Regions from separate parts of the Umezawaea sp. NPDC059074 genome, predicted to be linked through region 2. Evidence: riboswitches for the same ligand, from Rfam matches in the RefSeq annotation. Region 2 holds a riboswitch; each other region holds the start of a gene.
What was found. Region 2 has a riboswitch for glycine ahead of gcvH (glycine cleavage system protein GcvH). Riboswitches for the same ligand answer to the same signal wherever they lie in the genome.
Positions count from the first base shown of each region.

Region 1 (7,329 bases), on a different contig from region 2:
GCATGGCAACCGTGCTCGCCCTGGTCATGTGGAGCACCAACGCCGTTGGCGTTCAGGGCACCAACGTGGCTCAGACCGGTTCCGCGGTGGAGGCAGCTGCCGCGCCGGGTGACTACGGCTACGACACCCCGGCCACCAGCAGCGAGGCTGTGGCTCCCGCCGCGGGCGCCCAGACGAGCGCCGCCCAGACCCCCGCCGCCCCCGCCGTGTCGAACATCCGACTGGTCGCCAAGACCGTCGACAAGATGGGCGACGTCGTGCAGGACGGCGACGGCCGCACGCTGTACCGCTTCGACAAGGACACCCCCAAGCCGCCGGCGTCCAACTGCAACGACAAGTGCGCCGAGACCTGGCCGCCGGTCGAGGTCGCCGCGGGTTCCACCCCGCAGCTCGAAGGCGTCGACCCGGCCCTCGTCGGCACGATCGTCCGCGCCGACGGCAAGACCCAGGTCACCCTGGCGGGCTGGGCGCTGTACACGTACTCCAAGGACCCGGGCCCCGGCAAGTGGGCGGGCCAGGGCGTTGGCGGCACGTGGTTCGTCATCCAGCCGGATGGCAAGCGCAACGTCCAGTGCCTGCCGCCGGGCGTGACGGCCCCCGCCGCGTAGTGCGAAACCACTGGTAGACCAGTGAAGCCCGGCCCCGGGGAAGGGGCCGGGCTTCACTGGTCACCCGATTGTCTTGCCGCTCATTCGCTTCGCGGTGAGAAACGAGAACGGCCCCCGCACCGCGGGGGCCGTTCTCGTGTGCCGGGACCGGGATCAGAGGTCCGAGTACAGCGGGTGCTTGGCGGCCAGGACCTCGGCGCGCGTGCGGAGTTCGGTGAAGTCCGGCTCGGCCTGGAGGGCGGCGACGATGATGTCGGCGACCTCGGTGAAGTCGGCCGCGCCGAAGCCGCGGGTGGCGAGGGCGGGGGTGCCGATGCGCAGGCCGGACGTGACCATCGGGGGGCGGGGGTCGTTCGGGACCGCGTTGCGGTTGACCGTGATGCCGACCTGGTGGAGGCGGTCCTCGGCCTGCTTGCCGTCCAGCTCCGACGCGACCAGGTCGACGAGGACCAGGTGGACGTCGGTGCCGCCGGTGAGGACCTTGATGCCCGCCGCGGCGGCGTCGGGCTGGAGCAGGCGGTCGGCGAGGATCTTCGCGCCCTCGACCGTGCGGCGCTGGCGGTCGGCGAACTCCGGGCTCGCCGCGTGCTTGAACGCCACGGCCTTGCCCGCGATCACGTGCTCCAGCGGGCCGCCCTGCTGGCCGGGGAACACCGCGGAGTTGATCTTCTTCGCGATGTCGGCGTCGTTGGACAGGATCACGCCGCCGCGCGGACCGCCGAGGGTCTTGTGCGTGGTGGTCGTGGTCACGTGGGCGTGCGGCACCGGGCTCGGGTGCAGGCCCGCGGCGACGAGGCCGGCGAAGTGGGCCATGTCCACCATCAGGAACGCGCCGACGGAGTCCGCGATGCGGCGGAACTCGGCGAAGTCCAGCTGGCGCGGGTAGGCGGACCAGCCCGCGACGATCAGCTTCGGCTGGTGCTCCACGGCGAGGCGCTCGACCTCGGCCATGTCGACCAGACCGTCCGAATCGGACACGTGGTACGGCACCACGTTGTACAGCTTGCCGGAGAAGTTGATCCGCATGCCGTGGGTCAGGTGGCCGCCGTGCGCCAGGTCGAGGCCGAGGATCGTGTCGCCGGTGTTGAGCAGCGCGAACATCGCGGCGGCGTTGGCCTGCGCGCCGGAGTGCGGCTGCACGTTCGCGAAGCCCGCGCCGAACAGCTCCTTGATCCGCGAGATCGCGAGGCGCTCGATGACGTCGACGTGCTCGCAGCCGCCGTAGTAGCGGCGGCCGGGGTAGCCCTCCGCGTACTTGTTGGTGAGCACCGAGCCCTGCGCCTGGAGCACCGAGACCGGCGTGAAGTTCTCCGACGCGATCATCTCCAGCGTGTTCTGCTGGCGGGCGAGCTCGGCGGCGACGGCGTCGGCCACCTCGGGGTCGAACTCCGCGAGGGAGGTGGTGAAGTGGTCGGACATGTGATCTCCCTTGACCGGATCAGTTGGCGCGCTTGTAGAACGGCAGTGCGACGACCTCGACGGGCTCCTGCCTGCCTCGGACGTCGACCGCCAGCTTGGTGCCGGGCTCGGCGCTGGACTTGGCCACGTACGCCATCGCCACCGAGTACCCGAGCGTCGGGGACAGCGCCCCGCTGGTGATCTCGCCGACCGCGGCGCCGTCCGCGTCGAGCACGGTGTACCCGTGCCTCGGCGCCCGGCGGCCCGCGGCCTTGAGCCCCACCAGCGTGGTGTCCACACCGGACTCCGCGACCTTCGCCAGCGCGTCGCGGCCGACGAAGTCGCCCGGCTTGTCGAGCTTGACGACCCGGCCGAGGTTCGCGTGGTACGGGGTGTGCGCGGTGTCGAGTTCGTTGCCGTACAACGGCATCCCGGCTTCCAGGCGCAGCGTGTCGCGGCAGCCGAGCCCGGCGGGCTTGAGCCCGTGGTCCTTGCCCGCCTCCAGCAGCGCCGCCCAGACGGCGGGGGCGTCGGCGGGGGCCACGAACAGCTCGAAGCCGTCCTCGCCCGTGTAGCCCGTCCTGGCCAGCAGCACCGGCGTGCCCGCGACCTCGGTCGGGTACGACGCGTAGTACTTCACCGTCGCCAGGTCGGTCGGCGTCAGGCCCGCCACGATCGCGGTGGAGTTGGGGCCCTGCACGGCGAGCAGCGCGTAGTCCGTCGACCTGTCCACGACGGTGGTGTCGAAGTCCTTCGCCCGCTCGACGAGCTCGCCGAACACCAGCTCGGCGTTGGAGGCGTTCGCCACGACGAGGTACTCGAGTTCACCCAGTCGGTACACGATCAGGTCGTCCAGCACCCCGCCGTCGGCCCGGGTGATCATCGTGTAGCGGGCGCGGCCGACGCCGATCGCGGAGCTGTGGCCCACCAGCGCGTAGTCCAGCGCGGCGCCGGCCTCGGGGCCCTCCAGCACGATCTCGCCCATGTGCGTCAGGTCGAACAGGCCGGCCGTCGTGCGGACCGCGTGGTGCTCGACCAGCTCGCTGTCGTAGCGCAGCGGCATCCGCCAGCCCGCGAAGTCGGTGAACATGGCGCCCAGCGCCTCGTGCTCGGCGTGCAGCGGCGTCCGACGGCTTTCCATCTGGGTGGATCCTCCCTGGTGGGCATGCTCAACGGCCGACTCCGCCGCGTGGGCGTCGAGTCGACCGGCGGCGGGCAGTGGGAACACGGTCATCGGCGAGACTCCTCCTGTGAGCGAGCCTCCCCCTCTGTCATGAGCCTGAGAGCTTCGTCGCGCGAGCGCGACTTGCACCGTGGGCGAGGCGCGCGGGTGCGCCTGCTTTTCAGAGTTGCCTGCGTCGCGCGGTACCTGTGCCTGAGAGATTCCGGGGAGGAGTTGCTCCTTCGGCGCCCCTCGCGGGGACTCTTCCGCGCGCCATCGACGGCCGTGTTCAGTTGATGTGCCCAGACGCTATTCGCAGGCCGTGCCGCAGGTCAACAGGGGTCGCCTCACAGTGGGACGCCCTCGCGGACGCGCTCGACCACCTTGCGCTCCGCGTAGAACGACAGGAACGGGATCGTGCCCGCGAGCAGCACCAGGATCGTGCCCTTCATCGACCACCGGGACTTGAGCCCGAGGTCGACCGCGACGACCAGGTAGATGGCGTAGAGGAAGCCGTGGACCGGGCCGACGACCTTGACCATGCCGGGGGCGTCGCCGACGTACTTCAACAGCATCGCCACGACCAGCAGGAGCAGGCCGACACCGACCACGTAGGCCATGAACCTGAACCGGTTCAACGCACCGCTCATCGCCCGTCCGACCGCCTTCGCTCCGCTACCGCGAGTCCCGCGCGTTCAGGTCGGCGAGGTAGCGGTTGTAGACCGCCAGCTCGTCGTCCTCGTCCACGACGGGAGCACTGACGGCGTCAACGGTAACGACAGGCGTGGGCGCGTCCACGGGCGGCTCGGTTTTCGGGGCCTCCGCCCCGCGCTGCGCGTCGAGCCTGCGGATGCGCCAGACCATGAAGGCCGGGAAGAGTCCGAACAGCGGCCACTGCAACACGTAGCCGAGGTTCTGGAAGGTCCCCGCGGCGGACTCGAACCTCGTCCACTGCCACCACGCGAGACCGCAACAACCCACCAGCGTGACCACGCAGAGGAGCGCGATGGACACGCGCTGGGGGGTGATCGGGCCGCCGGACACCAGTCAAAGCTAGCACCGGCGGTACCGCGGTTGGAGGTCCAGGGCCGGGTGACCCAAGGGTTGGGGCTCCGCCTCGGAGCCCACTCCCGTTTCCGGACCGCCGACCGTCCTAGGCGACGCCGTCCCGGCGCTGCCGCTGAAGACGCGCGACGCACCACGCCGCCGCGCTGCCCCGACGCAGGTGCTGGAGCACCGTCATCGGACCGAGTCGACGACCGAGGTCGGCGGGCAGGAGCCCGGCCACCCGGTAGTCCAGAGCGCGCTGGTCCAACGGGCTGATGCCCGCGTCCCACCACTGCTCAGCCTCGGCGAGGTCGCCCACGAGCTGCCAGTAGCTCGCCGCCGCCTCCAGGAGGACCTCGGGCACCTCGGGCGCCCTCCTCCGCATAGCCGCCACGTACGCGGGGCTGGCCGACTCGACCCGCACCACGCCTCGTGGTCCACCGTTCGCCCGCTGGCTGGGGATCCCCGGCGACGCGCTGGGTGGTGCCTCCGCCAGCCAGGCGTTCTTGATCCGGTTCACCTCCTGCATCTCAGCGTCGTCCGACCGCTCCGCCGCCCACTGCCTAAGCAGTTCGTCGACTCCGGAGTCCTCGACCATTTATGCCTCCCTGGGGTCGAAGATCAGCCAATGCAGCGCACCGTATTCAACGGTTTGGGCAACCGCTAGACCCTTGTTTGTCAGTAACCCCGTTACCAGGGTGTTATAGCCCCTATTCCACCCATAAGGCTCAACGGCGCGGGGGCCGTGTCACCGTGGGTGACGGGTCTGACACGGCTGTCGCGGCCCCCGTGGCGGCGGGCCGCGACACCCGGCGAAGCGGGACGAACCGGGCGCGGAGCTACTAGCCGAAGAGGCTCCGGACGAACGTGATGATGGATTCCGCGCCCTGGCGCAGCCAGGCGAGCACCTGCGACACCGCGTCCGCGGACTCAACCGGGCGGGTGATCAGGAGGAACAGCACCAGCGCGACCGCCGCCAGCACGACCACCTTCTTCGTGTTCACGTCAAGCCACTCCGTCCGCTCAGGTACGTGCCGGCGGACCCCCGGTGACGACCGGGTGCACGCCGCGTCACCCGACATGGTCCCCCATTCACCCGGATGATGAACGTCGAACACGCCTCCTGCCCCCGTCCGGACCCAAGATCCGCCGCCTGATGGCGTCAAGCGACCCTCCAGCATCACCCGAATGGCCGCTCAAGGTCCCGCTTCGCCGGGACGATGACCTGGGTACGGGCGTCTCGCCCGACAATCCCCAGCCAGCGCACCGAGGTACTCGCGAACCATCAGCACACCCCGAGGGTCCCGCCGCTCACCCGAGCGCTGCTCGGCGAGCACGCTGCGTGACAACCGCGATCTAATGCCGTGACACTTTCCCGGCGCGTATTTCGCTGCCCTTTTAATGATCAGCCAATAACTCCGGACCGACTCAGTTCCGTAATCTCAGCTTCTGGGACACGGAGCTCCTCGAGCACTTCGATCGTGTGTTTTCCGGCCCGCACGGGCGGCTCGGGATGGCCCGCGGGCGTCCGGTCGAACCGCGGGGCCGGAGCGGGCAGCGCCGTCCCGTCCACGTCGATGAACGTGCCGCGCGCGACGTTGTGCGGGTGCGAGGGCGCCTCGCCGGGTTCGAGCACCGGCGCGAGGCACGCGTCCGTGCCCGCCGCGAGGTCCGCCCACTCGTCCCTGGTCTTCGTCGCGACCGCCGCCCCGATGAGTTCCCGCAGCTCAGGCCAGTTCGCCGGGTCGTGCCGGTTCGGCAGGTCGGTCAGGCCCAGCAGCGCGGCCAGCTCGGCGAAGAACTTCTCCTCCAGCGCCCCGAGCGCCACGTACCGGCCGTCGGCGGCCTGGTAGACGTCGTAGAACGGCGCGCCGCCGTCCAGCAGGTTCGTGCCGCGCTCGCCCTTCTCGCCGCCCGCCGCGCGCATCCCGTGCAGGAACGTGGTGAGCAGCGCCGCACCCTCGACCATCGAGGCGTCGACGACCTGCCCGCGCCCGGACCGCTCGCGCTCGTACAGCGCGGCCAGCACGCCCATGGCCAGCAGCAGTCCACCGCCGCCGAAGTCGCCGAGCAGGTTCAGCGGCACGGTCGGCGCCTCACCGGCCCGTCCGATGGGCTCCAACGCGCCCGCGACGGCGATGTAGTTGATGTCGTGGCCCGCGCGGTCGGCCAGCGGCCCGTCCTGGCCCCAGCCCGTCATCCGGCCGTAGACCAGCCGCGGGTTGCGGGCCAGGCACTGGGCGGGCCCGATGCCCAGCCGCTCGGTCACGCCGGGCCGGAAGCCCTCGATCAGCACGTCCGCGTGGTCGACCAGGCGCAGCACCAGCCCGGCCCCCTCGGGCGTGCGGATGTCGATGCCGACCGACCGCCTGCCGCGGCCCAGCGGGTCGCCGGGCACCGCGCCGGGGTCGCCGCCGATCCGGTCCACCCGGACGACGTCCGCGCCGAGGTCGGCCAGCACCATCGCCCCGAACGGCGCGGGCGCGAGCCCGGCCAGCTCCACGACCCTCAGCCCGGCCAGTGGTCCCTGCTTCACGACTGCCTCCTACAGGGATCGGGCGATGATTTCCTTCATGATCTCGTTCGTGCCGCCGTAGATCTTCTGCACCCGCGCGTCCGCCCAGGCCCGCGCGATCGGGTACTCCGTCATGTACCCGTAGCCGCCGAAGAGCTGCACGCACTCGTCCACGACCCGGCAGAGCCGCTCGGTGGACCACCACTTGGCCATCGCGGCCGTCGGGATGTCGAGCTGCCCCTCCAGGTGCCGCTGGACGCAGTCGTCGACGAACGACCTGGTCACGGCCGCCTCGGTGGCGCACTCGGCGAGGGTGAACCGGGTGTTCTGGAACTTGATCAGCTCCCGGCCGAACGCCGTGCGGTCCTTCACGTACTCCAGCGTCATCGCCACGGCGGCCTCGATGCCCGCGATGGACGCCACCGCGATGATCAGCCGCTCCTGCGGGAGCTGGTTCATCAGCTGGACGAACCCCTGCCCCTCCGCGCCGCCGAGCAGGTTGGCCGCGGGGACGCGCACGTCGTCGAAGAACAGCTCCGCGGTGTCCTGGCCCTTCATCCCGACCTTGTCGAGCACCCGCCCGCGCCGGAACCCCGGCG
Region 1 covers NZ_JBHYHC010000013.1:65,881-73,209, forward strand. Annotated here, with positions in the region: gene ACFWW9_RS09355 (hypothetical protein) at 1-608, shown strand, start outside; gene glyA (serine hydroxymethyltransferase) at 762-2,027, opposite strand; gene gcvT (glycine cleavage system aminomethyltransferase GcvT) at 2,047-3,147, opposite strand; glycine riboswitch at 3,360-3,447, opposite strand; gene ACFWW9_RS09370 (DUF3817 domain-containing protein) at 3,516-3,818, opposite strand; gene ACFWW9_RS09375 (hypothetical protein) at 3,844-4,212, opposite strand; gene ACFWW9_RS09380 (helix-turn-helix transcriptional regulator) at 4,322-4,813, opposite strand; gene ACFWW9_RS09385 (hypothetical protein) at 5,058-5,219, opposite strand; gene ACFWW9_RS09390 (CaiB/BaiF CoA transferase family protein) at 5,621-6,751, opposite strand; gene ACFWW9_RS09395 (acyl-CoA dehydrogenase family protein) at 6,761-7,329, opposite strand, start outside.
Region 1: another riboswitch for glycine. It lies ahead of gcvT (glycine cleavage system aminomethyltransferase GcvT); the one in region 2 lies ahead of gcvH (glycine cleavage system protein GcvH).

Region 2 (7,329 bases):
CGCGCCCCACGCCAGGTAGACGAGCAGCTTCGCGGTCAGCGCGGAGACCCGGTTCGGCGCGGTGAGGAACGTGGTGGTGATCGTCCGGCGGCTGATCTCGCTGGAGATCGCCAGGCCGCCGAAGATCATCGGGAACACCGTGGCGACGTTGATGCTGCGGGCCATCCCGAACAGCGAGACCTGCCACTGCGACGAGTCGATGCCCAGCACCTCGGCGAGGTCGCGGGTGTCGGAGCCGTTCAGCACGTCCATGAGGCTCTTGCCGATGGCCCCGGTGCCGAGCGCCCAGCCGAGCGCGATCAGCACCGTGGGGATCATGATCCCCCACCACAGGCCGGTCGACGTGGTCTTGCGGAACTCGGCCTTGACCAGGTTCGTCAACATCAGTTGCCGCCTCCGTACCCGCCCTGACCCGGCTGCTGGTAGCCCGGCGGGGGTTGCTGCTGTTGCTGGTACTGCTGGTAGTCCTGCGGGGGGAGCTGCGCGGGCGGGTACTGGCCCGGCGCGTACTGCTGGGGCGGGTAGCCCTGCTGCGGGAACGGCCCGGACTGCGGGAACTGGCCGGTCTGCGGCGGCGCGTAGTAGCCGCTCTGCTGCGGTCCGGGCTGCTGCCCGGCGAACGGGTTCGGGCCCGCCGCCGTGTACTGGCCGTTGGTGAGCTGGAAGAACAGCTGCTCCAGGTCGACCCGCTCCTCCTGGATGCCGTACACCGACACCCCGGCCTTCAGCGCGGCGTCCGCGACCTGCTTGGCGTCCATGCCGCTGATCGCGAGCCTGCCGTCCGGCACCTGCTCGATCCCGGTCACGCCCTCCGCCTGCAACGCGGCCACGAGCGCGCTCGCGTCCGACGGCTGCACCAGCACCCGGCTGCGCTGCGACCCGCGGAGCTGGTCGAGGCTGCCGTAGTACATGGTCTGGCCGCGGCTGACGATCACCACCTGGTCGACCGTCTGCTCGACCTCGGCCAGCAGGTGGCTGGAGATCAGCACCGTGCGGCCCTGGCGGGCGTAGGCCTGGAGGAACGTCCGGAGCCACGCGATGCCCTCGGGGTCCAGGCCGTTCGACGGCTCGTCGAGGACCAGCACCTGCGGGTCGCCCAGCAGCGCCGTCGCCAGCGCGAGCCGCTGCTTCATGCCCAGCGAGAAGCCGCCCGCCTTGCGGTCGCCCGCCGCGCCGAGGCCGACGAGGTCCAGCACGTGGTCCGCGGCCTGGTCGGGCACGCCGATGGCGGCCGCGTACACCCGCAGGTGGTTGCGGGCGGTGCGCTTGGGGTGGAACCCCTGCGCCTCCAGCACCGCGCCGACCACCCGCGCGGGGTTGCCGAGCTGGTGGAACGGCCGCCCGTTGATGAAGCTCGTGCCCGCGGTGGGCGTGACGAGGCCGAGCAGCATCCGCAGCGTCGTCGTCTTGCCCGCACCGTTCGGGCCGAGGAACCCGGTGACCGACCCCGGTTCGACCGTGAAGCTCAGGTTCTGCACCGCGGTGACCGGACCGAACTGCTTGGTCAGGCCTTGCACCACGATGCGCCCACTGCCGTCGTGCACGCGTTCCCTCCCGATGTGCGGGTGTCGTGGCCCCGCTCGGGGGTCATCCTGCCCTAGAGGGAACGCCGGGTCCGGGCGATCCGGTCAATCCGGCAGCGCGTGGCGCGGCCTGCTCACGACGGGGGCGCGGTGCACACCGGCTTCGACGGCGGCGGGCACGACCGGGAGTTCGGTGGTGCGCTCCGCGGAGGTCTCCGGCGGGATCTCGTCGAGGTCGAGGTCGTCGTACTCGGTCGTCGGGAACGCGGGCTCGGCCGCGACCGGGTCCAGCCCCGTTCGAGTGAACGGATTGCGCAACGGCTTGCGGCGGTCGCGGTGCGCTACCCCCTCGCCGATCAGGTGCTGGTGCGCCATCGTCCAGATCTGGCACGGCCACCGCCTGCGGCGCAGCCAGCCGGGACACGCGCGGCACCGGCTGTCCTCGTCCGGCTGGTGCACGGTCAGCAGCAGTCGCCAGCCGTCCGCGAGGCGGTGGATCTCCGACCGCGCGAGCGGCACGAGCGACTCCGCCTCGCCCTGCTCAGCGACCTTGTCGAGCAGCGCGAGCCGTTGCAGGACGGCCTTGCGCAGTGCCTCTTCCACCGCGCGTCACCCCTGTTCGGGCGCGGCGGAGGTCGCCGCGGCCTGGTCGAGGAGCTGGTGCAGCCGCCGGGTCTGGGTGGCGGACATCACAGCGGATTCTCCGGGGGGCGCGACCAGCAGAACTCGGTCGTCCTCGACGAGAACGGTCATCGAGCGGTCCCTGCCGAAGGGGTCGTGGCAGTCGATCCAGCCCTGTGGTTCAGCCATGTGCGCTCCTAACGGAGTGTGCTCGGGCTTCCGGGGTTAACGGGGTGAGAGCGGTCGAACCCGCTGCGTAGCGATGCTGGCCCCTGCTACGTCCATCGGTCGTGGGGACCCCGGGGAGTACTGGTGTTCGGGTAATTCACTCGTTTGTTTGAGGGTCGAACACGGGCAGTGGTCCACGACCCCGAAGTCTCAGGTCTCGAATCGGTGGGCCAACTGGGCACGGCGGCCGGTTGTTGTCTAAGCTTGTGCGTGGCGGCCCGCTCCCAGTGACCCCCAGGCTGGTTGAGCGGGTCGCTTTTTCACGCCCGGAATCGCCACGGGCCGCGATCACCTGCTCAAACGCAAACCGGGCAGCTACCGAAGTAGCTGCCCGGTTTGTCACGCAGTCGCCTAGACGACCTGGTCGAGGGGGGTGTGCGGGAGGTCGAGGGCTTCCGCCACCGGCAGGTTCACGAGGTTGCCCGCGTGCACGTTGAGGCCGAGCGCGAGGGACTTGTCGGCGCGCAGGGCGGGCTGCCAGCCCTTGTCGGCCAGCGCGACCGCGTAGGGCAGCGTCACGTTGGTGAGCGCGTAGGTCGACGTGCGCGGCACGGCGCCGGGCATGTTCGCGACGCAGTAGAAGACCGACTCGTGGATCTGGAACGTCGGGTCCGCGTGGGTCGTGGGCCTGGAGTCGGCGAAGCAGCCGCCCTGGTCGATGGCGATGTCGACCAGCACCGAGCCGGGCTTCATCCGCGAGACCAGCTCGTTGCTGACCAGCTTGGGGGCCTTGGCGCCGGGCACGAGGACCGCGCCGATCACCATGTCGGCCTCCAGCACGGCCTGCTCGACCGCGTAGCTGTTCGACGCCACCGTGCGGAGCTTGCCGCCGAACTGGGCGTCGATCTGCCGCAGCCGGTCCACGTTCGTGTCGAGGATCTCCACGTCCGCGCCCATGCCGACGGCGATGGTCGCGGCGTTCACGCCCGCCACGCCGCCGCCGATGACGACAACGCGCGCGGGGGCCACGCCGGGCACGCCGCCGGGCAGCACGCCCCGGCCGCCGGACGGCTTCATCAGCGCGAACGCGCCGACCTGCGGGGCCAGGCGGCCCGCGACCTCGGACATCGGGGCCAGCAGCGGCAGGGCGCCGTTCGCGGTCTGCACCGTCTCGTACGCGATGGCCGTGGTGCCGGACGCGATGAGGGCCTCGGTCAGCGGCAGGTCGGCGGCCAGGTGCAGGTAGGTGAACAGCACCTGCCCGGCGCGCAGGCGGTGGTACTCCGCCGCGATGGGCTCCTTGACCTTGAGCACCAGCTCGCCCTGGTCCCACACCTCGTCGGCCGTGGCCAGCACCTTCGCGCCCGCCGCCTCGTACTCGGCGTCGGTGATCGCGGAACCGAGGCCCGCGCCGGCCTCGACGAACACGTCGTGGCCGCGGCGGGTCAGCTCGTGCGCACCGGCCGGGGTCAACGCGACGCGGTACTCGTGGTTCTTGATCTCGCGGGGGACGGCGATCCGCACGGTGACTCCTTCGACTACGAGGGGCGGGAGCTGGGCTGTTGCCTCAAAGGTCCGGCATACCCCGTTCGCTGTCATCGTGCTCGCCGCACTACCCGATAGGGGTCGCTTTGGCCTGCCGGCACAACGCCGCCGGGTGAGGCCCGTCGTACGCGCGTTGACACCCGTTCGGTGGGCACATAGCTTTCAGCTCGATCGCCAACTGAAGAACGGCCGAGGCGCCCTCGCGGCGCCGCAACCCGAGCGGGAGAGACCCCGGCAGCTGCCGGGGCGCCGAAGGAGCAAGTACCCCGCACACTCTCAGGCAACGAGAACCGCTCGGGCGAGGCGACTCTGGAAAGCGTGCCCAGGCGCGCACCCACGGTGCAAGCCGCGTTCGCGCGGTGAAGCTCTCAGGTCCCATGACAGAGGGGGAGTCGGACCGACACCGAGGTCGGCGTGCTTGGCGCGCGCTGATCCCCCAGACCCGTGGAGTGCCGCTGTGGAGTACCCCGATCACCTGCTCTACACCCCGGAACACGAGTGGGTCGACTGGAAGCCGGGCACGCAGGAGCCGGTCACGGTCGGCATCACCTCCTACGCCGCCGAGTCCCTCGGAGACCTGGTCTTCGTGCAGCTCCCCGAGGTGGGCACGACCGTCACCTCCGGCGACGTCTGCGGCGAGCTGGAGTCGACGAAGTCGGTCAGCGACCTGTACGCGCCGGTCAGCGGCGAGGTCGTGGAGGTCAACCAGGGCGTCGTCGACGACCCGGCCCTGGTCAACACCGACCCGTACGCGGCGGGGTGGCTGTTCAAGGTGCGCGTCGAGAACGCCGAGGGCCTCCTCACCGCCGCGAAGTACGCGGAACTGACGGGCAGCTAATGGCGATCAGCGTCTTCGACCTGTTCTCCATCGGCATCGGGCCGTCCAGCTCGCACACGGTGGGCCCGATGCGCGCCGCGTCGATGTTCGTCGACCGGCTGCGCTCGCGCGGCCTGCTGGACGGCGTGACGCGGGTGAACGCCGAGCTGTTCGGCTCGCTCGGCGCGACCGGCCACGGCCACGGCAGCCCCAAGGCCGTGCTGCTCGGGCTCGAGGGCTGCAAGCCGGAGGAGGTCGACCCGGCGGCCGCCGACGAGCGGTTCGAGGAGATCAAGCGGACCGGGCGGCTGCGGCTGGGCGGCGGGCACGAGATCGCGTTCGTGCACGACAAGCACCTCGTCATGCACCGCCGCAAGTCGCTTCCCGTGCACCCCAACGGGATGCGCTTCGAGGCGTTCGCCGACGGCGGCGAGTCGCTGGACCACGCCGTGTACTACTCGGTCGGCGGCGGGTTCGTGGTGGACGAGCACGCCAGCGGCGCGGACAAGATCAAGGCCGACGACACCCCGTTGGCGCACCCGTTCCTCACCGGCGACCAGCTGTTGGCCCGCACCAGGGAGACCGGGCTGTCGATCAGCTCGGTGATGCTGGAGAACGAGCAGTCGTGGCGCGGCGAGGCCGAGATCCGCGAAGGGCTCCTGCGGATCTGGCACGTGATGCAGGAGTGCGTCGAGCGCGGCTGCACCGAGCACGGCGTCCTGCCCGGCGGGCTGAAGGTGCGCCGCAGGGCCGCCGAGATGCGCAAGACGTTGGCGGGCGAGCACTTCGCCACCGACCCGCTGCGCGTCATGGACTGGGTGACCCTGTTCGCGCTGGCCGTCAACGAGGAGAACGCCGCGGGTGGCCGGGTCGTCACGGCCCCGACCAACGGCGCGGCGGGCATCGTGCCCGCGGTCCTGCACTACTACACGCGGTTCGTGCCGGGCGCGTCCGACGACGGCGTGGTCCGCTTCCTGCTCACCGCGGGCGCGGTCGGCGTGCTGTTCAAGGAGAACGCGTCCATCTCCGGCGCCGAGGTCGGCTGCCAGGGCGAGGTCGGCTCGGCCTGCTCGATGGCCGCCGGCGGTCTCGCCGAGGTGCTCGGCGGCACGCCCGAACAGGTGGAGAACGCCGCCGAGATCGCCATGGAGCACAACCTGGGCCTCACCTGCGACCCGATCGGCGGGCTCGTCCAGATCCCGTGCATCGAGCGCAACGCGCTGGCCGCCATCAAGGCGATCACCGCGGCCCGCATGGCGCTGCGCGGCGACGGCTCGCACTTCGTGTCGCTGGACAAGGTCATCAAGACCATGAGCGACACCGGCGCGGACATGTCCGTGAAGTACAAGGAGACCGCGCGCGGCGGCCTGGCCGTGAACGTCATCGAGTGCTGACCGCCCCGCGCGTGGAGCCCCGCTCCACGCGCGGGTGCGGCGTCAGCGGAGGTGCCACCACGGTGGCGTCGGCCCACAGCTCGCCCTCGCCCGCTTCCGGAACGGGGACCTGGCACGGGTCGGTGAGGGTCCACCACTCCTGCGTGACGGGGTCCGCGGCGATGAGGGCCATGTCCGCCTCGTAGTCGTCGCCGACGTACTCGTAGTACGAGATGAGCCGGTCGCCCAGGATGAAGATCGAGTAGTTCGTGATGCCGCTGGCGGTGAGGCGGGCTTCGACGTCGGGCCACACGACCTCGTGCAGGCGGAGGTACTCCTCGCGCTTCTCGGGCAGCACTCCGACGACTCGGATGTGCCGTTGTGGTGCGGAAGCCGACATCGCTGCTCCTTCGTCCGTGGACCGTCGCCGCGAGCGTACAGACGTCCGATGTGTCGGCGCTCTCCGTGCCGCCGCGTAGGGTCGGGCCCGAGTCGGGGACCACTACGCGGGGAGTCTTGGATGAAGCTGCTGGTCACGGGCGGCGCCGGGTACATCGGCAGCGCGACGGTCGCGGCGCTGGTGGCCGCCGGGCACGAGGTCGAGGTGCTGGACGACCTGTCGACGGGCTTCGTGGACAACGTGCCGGAGGGCGCGGTGCTGCACGAGCTGCCGCTCAGCGCGGCCTCGCAGGTGGTCGACTCGTCGTTCGACGCGGTGCTGCACTTCGCGGCCAAGATCTCCGTCGGCGAGTCGGTGCGCAAGCCCGAGCTGTACTTCGACGTGAACGTGCGCGGCACGATGACGCTGCTGGACTCGATGCGCGCCAACGACGTCAAGCGGCTGATCTTCTCCTCGACCGGGTCGATGTACGCGGCGAACGGCCTGGAGCCGCTGGCCGAGGACGCCGTGGTCGACCCGCAGAACCCCTACGCCGCGAGCAAGTCCATTGTGGACATGATGCTGCCGTGGGAGTGCCAGGCGTCCGGGCTCGGCGCGGTGTCGCTGCGGTACTTCAACGCGGCGGGCGCGAGCGGGCACCTCGGCGAGCGGCACACGCCGGAGACGCACCTGATCCCGATGGTGCTGGACGTGGCCGCGGGCAAGCGGGACGAGTTCCTGCTGTTCGGTGACGACTACCCGACGCCGGACGGCACGCCGGTGCGCGACTACATCCACATCGAGGACCTGGCGTCGGCGCACGTCCTCGCGCTGGAGGCGGCCGAGCCGGGCAAGCACAAGGTCTACAACCTGGGCAACGGCCGGGGTTTCTCGAACCTGGAG
Region 2 covers NZ_JBHYHC010000107.1:18,728-26,056, reverse strand. Annotated here, with positions in the region: gene ACFWW9_RS34205 (hypothetical protein) at 1-384, opposite strand, end outside; gene ACFWW9_RS34200 (ATP-binding cassette domain-containing protein) at 384-1,544, opposite strand; gene ACFWW9_RS34195 (hypothetical protein) at 1,629-2,126, opposite strand; gene ACFWW9_RS34190 (hypothetical protein) at 2,133-2,333, opposite strand; gene ald (alanine dehydrogenase) at 2,724-3,836, opposite strand; glycine riboswitch at 4,068-4,160, shown strand; gene gcvH (glycine cleavage system protein GcvH) at 4,315-4,695, shown strand; gene ACFWW9_RS34175 (L-serine ammonia-lyase) at 4,695-6,068, shown strand; gene ACFWW9_RS34170 (L-rhamnose mutarotase) at 6,055-6,447, opposite strand; gene galE (UDP-glucose 4-epimerase GalE) at 6,568-7,329, shown strand, end outside.

Region 3 (7,329 bases), on a different contig from region 2:
GGCGTGGCAGAGGAAGCGCCCATCCGGGCCGGATCCGGGGAACAAGGTGAGCTGTTCCCGGACTCCTCGCTGCCAGACGAGTACGTCGGCTACCGCGGGCCCGCCGCGTGCCAGATCTCCGGCATCACCTACCGCCAGCTCGACTACTGGGCGCGCACCGGACTGGTCAACCCGACGATAAGGAGTGCCCAGGGCTCGGGCAGCCAGCGGCTGTACTCCTTCAAGGACATCCTCGTCCTCAAAGTGGTGAAGCGGCTGCTCGACACCGGTGTCTCCCTCCAGAACATCCGGGTCGCCGTCGAGCACCTGCGCAAGCGGGGCGTGCAGGACCTGGCCAGGATCACGCTGTTCAGCGACGGCACGACCGTCTACGAGTGCACGTCCCCCGAGGAGGTCGTCGACCTCCTCCAGGGCGGGCAGGGCGTGTTCGGCATCGCGGTGAGCGGGGCCATGAGGGAGATCAGCGGCACCATCCACGAGTTCCCCGCCGAGCGCGCCGACGGGGTCGAGATCGACGGCGTCAGCAACGACGAGCTGTCGCAGCGCAGGCGCAACCGGGCGATCGGCTGAGCACCTCGGCAGGTCGCCCGCTGCTCCGAATGCCATAGTCCGGGCGTGCACCCACGCCTGGTTCCCCTGATGTCGGCGGCCCTGCTCGTCACCGCCGCCGCGTGCTCGTCCTCGACCGAGGGGTCGGCCCGGATCCGGGTCGACCAACTGGGTTTCGTCACGGACGGCGTGAAGCACGCCTACCTGATGGCGGCGGACGCTCCGGAGTCGTTCCGGGTCGTGGCCGAAAGTGGAACGGTTGTGCTCGAAAGCGCTCCGTCATCGACGGCGGCCCGCTGGAGCGACGCCTATCCAGCCGTGCGCGTGCTCGACCTGACGGCCGTGACCACTCCCGGCCAGTACCGCGTGGAGGCCGCCGGGGCGGTGTCCCCGCCGTTCCGGATCGACGCGGCGCAGGCCCTGTTCGCCGGTCCCGTCGCGGACACCGCGCGCTTCTTCGTCACCCAGCACGACACGGCCCACACGGCCGACCGCGCCGCCGACGTGTACGCCGCCCCGCGCTACGACCCGGACGGCAAGACCCTCCTCGACCCGGCGTTGACCAAGGTCGGCGGCCCGGTCGACGTGTCGGGCGGCTGGTTCGACGCGGGCGACTTCCTCAAGTTCACCCACACCACGTCCTACGCCACGGCCCAACTGCTGCTGGCCCAGCGGGACTCGCCGGTCCACTCCGACGCCGTCGCCGCCGAGGCCCGCTACGGCCTGGACTGGTTGGGGCGCGTGTGGGACGGCTCCACGCTGTACGCCCAGGTCGGCATCGGCGCGGGCAACGAGGGCGTGCTGACCGACCACGACGTGTGGCGTCGCCCGCAGGACGACGACGCGCTCGACGTGGCCCCCGGCGACCCGAAGTACCACGTCAAGCACCGCCCGGTGTTCCGCGCGAACGAGCCGGGCACACCCGTCAGCCCGAACCTCGCGGGCCGCGTGGCCGCCGCCTTCGCCCTGTCCGCCCAGGTCGCCCCCGACCCGACGAGCGCCCGCCGTTCCCTGGACACCGCCGCGACCCTGTTCGCCAAGGCCGACACCAGCGGCGCTCCCTTGGTGACCGCGTTCCCCCGGACCTTCTACCCCGAGACGGCGTGGCAGGACGACCTGGAGTTCGCGGCCGTGGAACTGGCCCTGGCAGGCCGCACCTTGGGCGACCCGCGCTCCGCCGACTGGCAGACCGCCGCCGCCCGCTGGGCCACGGCCTACCTGGACTCGGACACCCGCGGCACGCTGGGCCTGGCCGACGTGAGCGCCCTCGCCCACGCCGACCTGGCCCGCATCTCGGACGGCCCGCTCAAGGAACGCCTGGTCACCGACCTGGAACGCCAACTGGACGAGGGCGTGTCCCGAGCCGCGAAGGACCCCTTCGGAGCCGGGGCGGTCTACACCGAGTTCGACTCCGTGCCCCACACGTTCGGCCTGGTCATCACCGCGGCCCTGCACCACTCCGTCACGGGCGACAGCCGCTACGACGCCTTCGGCACGACCCAACGAGGCTGGGCCCTGGGCGCGAACGCGTGGGGCTCGTCCTTCGTGATCGGCATCGGCACCACCTTCCCCCGCTGCCCCGAACACCAGGGCGCGAACCTCACCGGCGACACCCCCACCGGCGCGGTCGTGAACGGCCCCAACGCCGCCACCCAGTTCACCGAGCTGAACGCCTTCGAAGGCATGAAACCCTGCACCGTGAACGACTTCGAGCCCTACGACGGCCACGACGCCAGGTACGTCGACCACGTCGGCGCCTGGCAAAGCGTCGAACCCGCCATCGACTTCACCTCCACCGGCCTCCTCGCCTTCGCCCTCTCCGCCCGCTGACCTGCCCGAACGTCACCCCGCCAAAACTGTCGGACCCCCCACGTACTGTCGGATTCGGGGGGCCTTCACGACCGGGGGACCTCCGCCTCGGCGTGGATGACCGTCGGGGGAACGGCCGGTGGACGGCGGGCAGTGATCCGCGTCGCGCCTGCGCCGTGCCGGTCGGCCCGGCGGGTACGATCGGCGCGTAGTCGCATGACCCCGTGCGGGAGAGTCCGGACCCGGCGAGGTTCGGCGCCGAAGGAGCAAATCCTCCCCGGAACCTCTCAGGCGCAAGGACCGCACGGGATAGACGCCTCTGGAAAGTGGGCCGGTTCCTCGGTCCCGCCGACGGTGAAAGCCCGACCCCGGTCGGGTGAAGCTCTCAGGCGCCCGCCGAGCGGGTTGGAGACAGAGGGGGAGGGCAACGGCAGAGCTTTGCCCGCAGCCCGATCCTCGCCGGAGGCGCCTTCCATGACGCAGGACCGCATTCCCCTCGCCGCTCTCGAGCACGGCACGCCGTTCGCCGACCGCCACGTCGGGCCCCGGCCCGCGGAGTTGGCCCGGATCCTCGACGTCATCGGCGTGGGGTCGTTGGAGGAGTTGGCGCAGCGGGCCGTTCCGCCGTCGATCCGCGAGGGCGACCTGGTGCTGGACCTGCCGGATCCCGCGACCGAGACCGAGGCGCTGGCCGAGCTGCGTGAGCTGGCCTCCCGCAACCGCCCGATGACGCAGATGATCGGCCTCGGCTACTACGGGACGATCACGCCGCCGGTGATCCGCCGCAACGTGCTGGAGAGCCCGGCCTGGTACACGGCGTACACGCCGTACCAGCCGGAGATCTCGCAGGGGCGGCTCGAGGCGCTGCTGAACTTCCAGACGATGGTGGGCGACCTGACCGCCCTGCCGCTGTCGAACGCGTCCATGCTGGACGAGTCGACCGCCGCGGCCGAGGCGATGACGCTGGTGCGCCGCGCGGGCAAGTCGAAGTCGACCAAGTTCGTGGTCGACGCCGACACGTTCCCGCAGACGATCGCCGTGATCGAGACCCGCGCCGAGCCGCTGGGCATCGAGGTCGTGGTCGCGGACCTGTCGCAGGGCATCGAGGGTCTCGGTCTCGGCGGCGACTTCTTCGGCGTGCTGCTGTCCTACCCCGGCGCGTCCGGTGTCGTGCGGGACCACGAGTCCGTCATCGCCGAGGTCCACAAGGCCGGGGCGAACGCGGTCGTGGTCGCCGACCTGCTGGCGTTGACGCTGCTGCGCCCGCCGGGCGAGATCGGCGCGGACGTCGTCGTGGGCACGACCCAGCGCTTCGGCGTCCCGATCGGCTTCGGCGGCCCGCACGCCGGGTACATGGCGGTCCGCGCCGGCCTGGAGCGCCAGCTGCCCGGCCGTCTCGTGGGCGTGTCCGAGGACGCCGACGGCAACCGCGCGTACCGGCTCGCCCTCCAGACCCGTGAGCAGCACATCCGCCGCGAGAAGGCGACCAGCAACATCTGCACCGCGCAGGTGCTGCTCGCCGTGATCGCGTCGATGTACGGCGTCTACCACGGTCCCGAGGGCTTGCGGGCCATCGGCACGCGTGCCCACCGCATGGCCACGGTCCTCGCCGCGGGCCTGCTCGAAGGCGGCGTGGACGTCGTGCACGGCGAGTTCTTCGACACCGTGCGGGCGCACGTGCCGGACCGCGCGGCCGAGGTCGTCGAGGCTGCCCGCGCGCTGGACGTCAACCTGCGCCTGGTCGACGACTCCACCGTCGCCATCGCGTGCGACGAGACCACGACCCGCGCGAACCTGGTCGACGTGTGGCAGGCGTTCGGCGTTCAGGTGCCGGACGTGGACGCGCTCGACGCCGACACCGCCGACGGCATCCCCGCCGAGCTGCGCCGCACGTCGGAGTTCATGACGCACCCGGTGTTCCACCTGCACCGCTCGGAGACGGCGCTGCTGCGCTACCTGCGCGCCCTGTCCGACAAGGACGTCGCGCTCGACCGCAGCATGATCCCGCTCGGCTCCTGCACGATGAAGCTGAACGCCACGGCCGAGATGGAGCCCATCACCTGGCCCGAGTTCGCCGACCTGCACCCGTTCGCCCCGGTCGAGGACGCCGAGGGCCTGCTGGCGCTGGTCAAGGACCTCGAGGACTGGCTGGCCGAGGTGACCGGCTACGACGCCGTGAGCATCCAGCCGAACGCGGGCAGCCAGGGCGAGTTCGCCGGCCTCCTCGCGATCCGCGCGTACCACCGCGGGCGCGGCGAGGCGGCCCGCGACGTCTGCCTCATCCCGTCCAGCGCGCACGGCACGAACGCCGCCAGCGCCGTCATGGCCGGCATGAAGGTCGTCGTCGTGAAGTGCGACGACAAGGGCAACATCGACCTCGGCCACCTGCGCGAGACCGTCGAGGCGCACCGCGACGACCTCGCCGCGATCATGATCACCTACCCGTCCACGCACGGCGTCTACGAGGACACCGTCCGCGAGGTCTGCGGCCTCGTGCACGACGCGGGCGGCCAGGTGTACGTCGACGGCGCGAACCTCAACGCCCTCATCGGCCTCGCCCGGTACGGCAAGTTCGGCTCGGACGTCTCGCACCTCAACCTGCACAAGACGTTCTGCATCCCGCACGGCGGCGGCGGCCCCGGCGTCGGCCCGATCGGCGTCCGCTCCCACCTCGCCCCGTACCTGCCGAACCACCCCCTCCAGCCCACGGCCGGTCCCGAGACCGGCGTCGGCCCGATCAGCGCCGCCCCGTGGGGTTCCGCGTCGATCCTGCCGATCTCCTGGGCGTACGTCCGCATGATGGGCGCCGACGGCCTCCGCCGCGCGACCCTGACCGCGATCGCCGCCGCCAACTACGTGGCCCGCCGCCTGGACGAGCACTACCCGGTCCTCTACACCGGCGAGGGCGGTTTCGTCGCCCACGAGTGCATCCTCGACCTGCGCGGCATCACCAAGAGCACGGGCGTCACCGTCGACGACGTGGCCAAGCGCCTCGCCGACTACGGCCTCCACGCCCCGACCATGTCGTTCCCGGTTCCGGGCACGCTGATGGTCGAGCCGACGGAGAGCGAGGACCTCGGCGAGATCGACCGCTTCATCAACGCCATGATCGCCATCCGCCACGAGATCGACCAGGTCGCCTCCGGCGTCTGGCCGGCGGACGACAACCCGCTCCGCAACGCGCCCCACACGGCGGCCTCGGTCACCCGCGAGTGGAACCACCCGTACACCCGCGAAACGGCCGTCTTCCCGGCAGGCGTGGACGCCCCGAAGATCTGGCCCCCGGTCCGCCGCATCGACGGCGCGAAGGGCGACCGCAACCTCGTCTGCTCCTGCCCACCCCTCTCCGCCTACAGCTAAGAAGCACCACCTGACGGGCCGTCTCCCATGGGAGACGGCCCGTCAGCCGTAGGTCGGGTGCTGAGGCCACCCCTCCGGCGAGTCCTCCCAGGACTGCTGCCGCCCGTACGGGGCCAGATCCAGGATGTTGTTCGCGAACACCAACCGATCCACCCCGCGCTGCGTGGTGCTGTACGTCCGGTACACGGAATCACCGTCCCGCAGGAACAACGTCAACATGAACCCACCGCCGGCCCCGCAGTCCCGCGAGAACGAGGTCCCCCGCGACGACACGAACGGCACCGTCCACCCCATCCGCTCCTGATAGGACTGGATCTGCGCCAGGGGCATGTCGGACGCGGTGACCCACGTGACCCCGTTGTCCCCCAACATCCCCAGCCCGGTGGCGGGCACGTTGCCGGTGAACCACGTGCACCCACCGCAGAAGTCGTCCGGCCCGATGTCCATGAACTGGTAGACGGCCAACTGCGCCCGCCCCTCGAACAGTTCCACCAAAGTCCGAGGCCCTTCGGCCGACTCGAACACGTGGTCGCCACCGAACTCCACCATCGGCAACCGCCGCCGCCGCGCGGCCACCGCGTCCATGGCCCGCGTGACCTCCTTCTCCGCGACCAACAGCTCATCGCGAACCTTCTGCCACTCCTCCAACGACACGACCTCGGGTTTCTCCATGCGCCCGATTCTGACCCACACCACCGACGAAAACAGGAATTGATCGCCACCCACCACAGGTTGACCACAGTGAGGACCAACCAGGAAGGCAGCACACACATGGCACGCGAACAGAAGATCCCCGGCCCCGACCACCCCATCACCGTGACGCCGTCGACGAACCACATCGTCGTCCGCGCAGGCAACCGCGTAGTGGCGGACACGACGAGGTCCCTCACCCTCCAGGAGTCGACCTACCCAGCGGCCCACTACATCCCCCTGGAAGACGTAGACCAGACAGCAATCAAGCGCACGGACACGAGCACGTACTGCCCGTACAAGGGCGACGCGTCGTACTACACGATCACCGGCGACCAAGACCTGACCGACGCCATCTGGACCTACGAACAGCCCTACCCCTCAGTCAAGGAAATCGCAGGCCACGTAGCGTTCTACCCGAACAAGGTCACCATCACCGTCGAGTAAGAACCAGCCCCACCACAAACCTGCGGGCCCCAACCGGCACCGATGACCACCCGTCATGGGCCCTTTGGGCCCCGGCCAAAACCCGCACCGGGACCAACCGCCACGGCCCTTTTGGGCCCCCGGCCGCCACTCGCACCGCACCAAATCCGGACCGTGCCGGCAGGTTCTTTTAACCCCCACCCCGGCCGGCCCCCGATTGTTTTTGCGCCCCCACCCTCTTTCGTCTTGTCAAGGCGTCTTTCCAGCCTTGACAAGACGAAAGAGGGTGGGATAATCGGCGCAATCGGGGGTTGACCCCAAACACCCACGGCGCACCACATGCCCGTAGGCGGACCACGCCGAACCAGAGGTCCCCCCGTCGTGAAGACCCCCCGACGCACACACTACGACCGAGGTACGACATTTTTCCGAAACGGCCTCGGCGGACCTGGGCACAGGCGACTCCAGCAGCCCTGACCTGGTAAGCCCCGCAGC
Region 3 covers NZ_JBHYHC010000001.1:80,817-88,145, forward strand. Annotated here, with positions in the region: gene ACFWW9_RS00380 (MerR family transcriptional regulator) at 4-570, shown strand; gene ACFWW9_RS00385 (glycoside hydrolase family 9 protein) at 616-2,379, shown strand; glycine riboswitch at 2,576-2,671, shown strand; gene gcvP (aminomethyl-transferring glycine dehydrogenase) at 2,833-5,718, shown strand; gene ACFWW9_RS00395 (DUF899 family protein) at 5,761-6,390, opposite strand; gene ACFWW9_RS00400 (DUF427 domain-containing protein) at 6,490-6,855, shown strand.
Region 3: another riboswitch for glycine. It lies ahead of gcvP (aminomethyl-transferring glycine dehydrogenase); the one in region 2 lies ahead of gcvH (glycine cleavage system protein GcvH).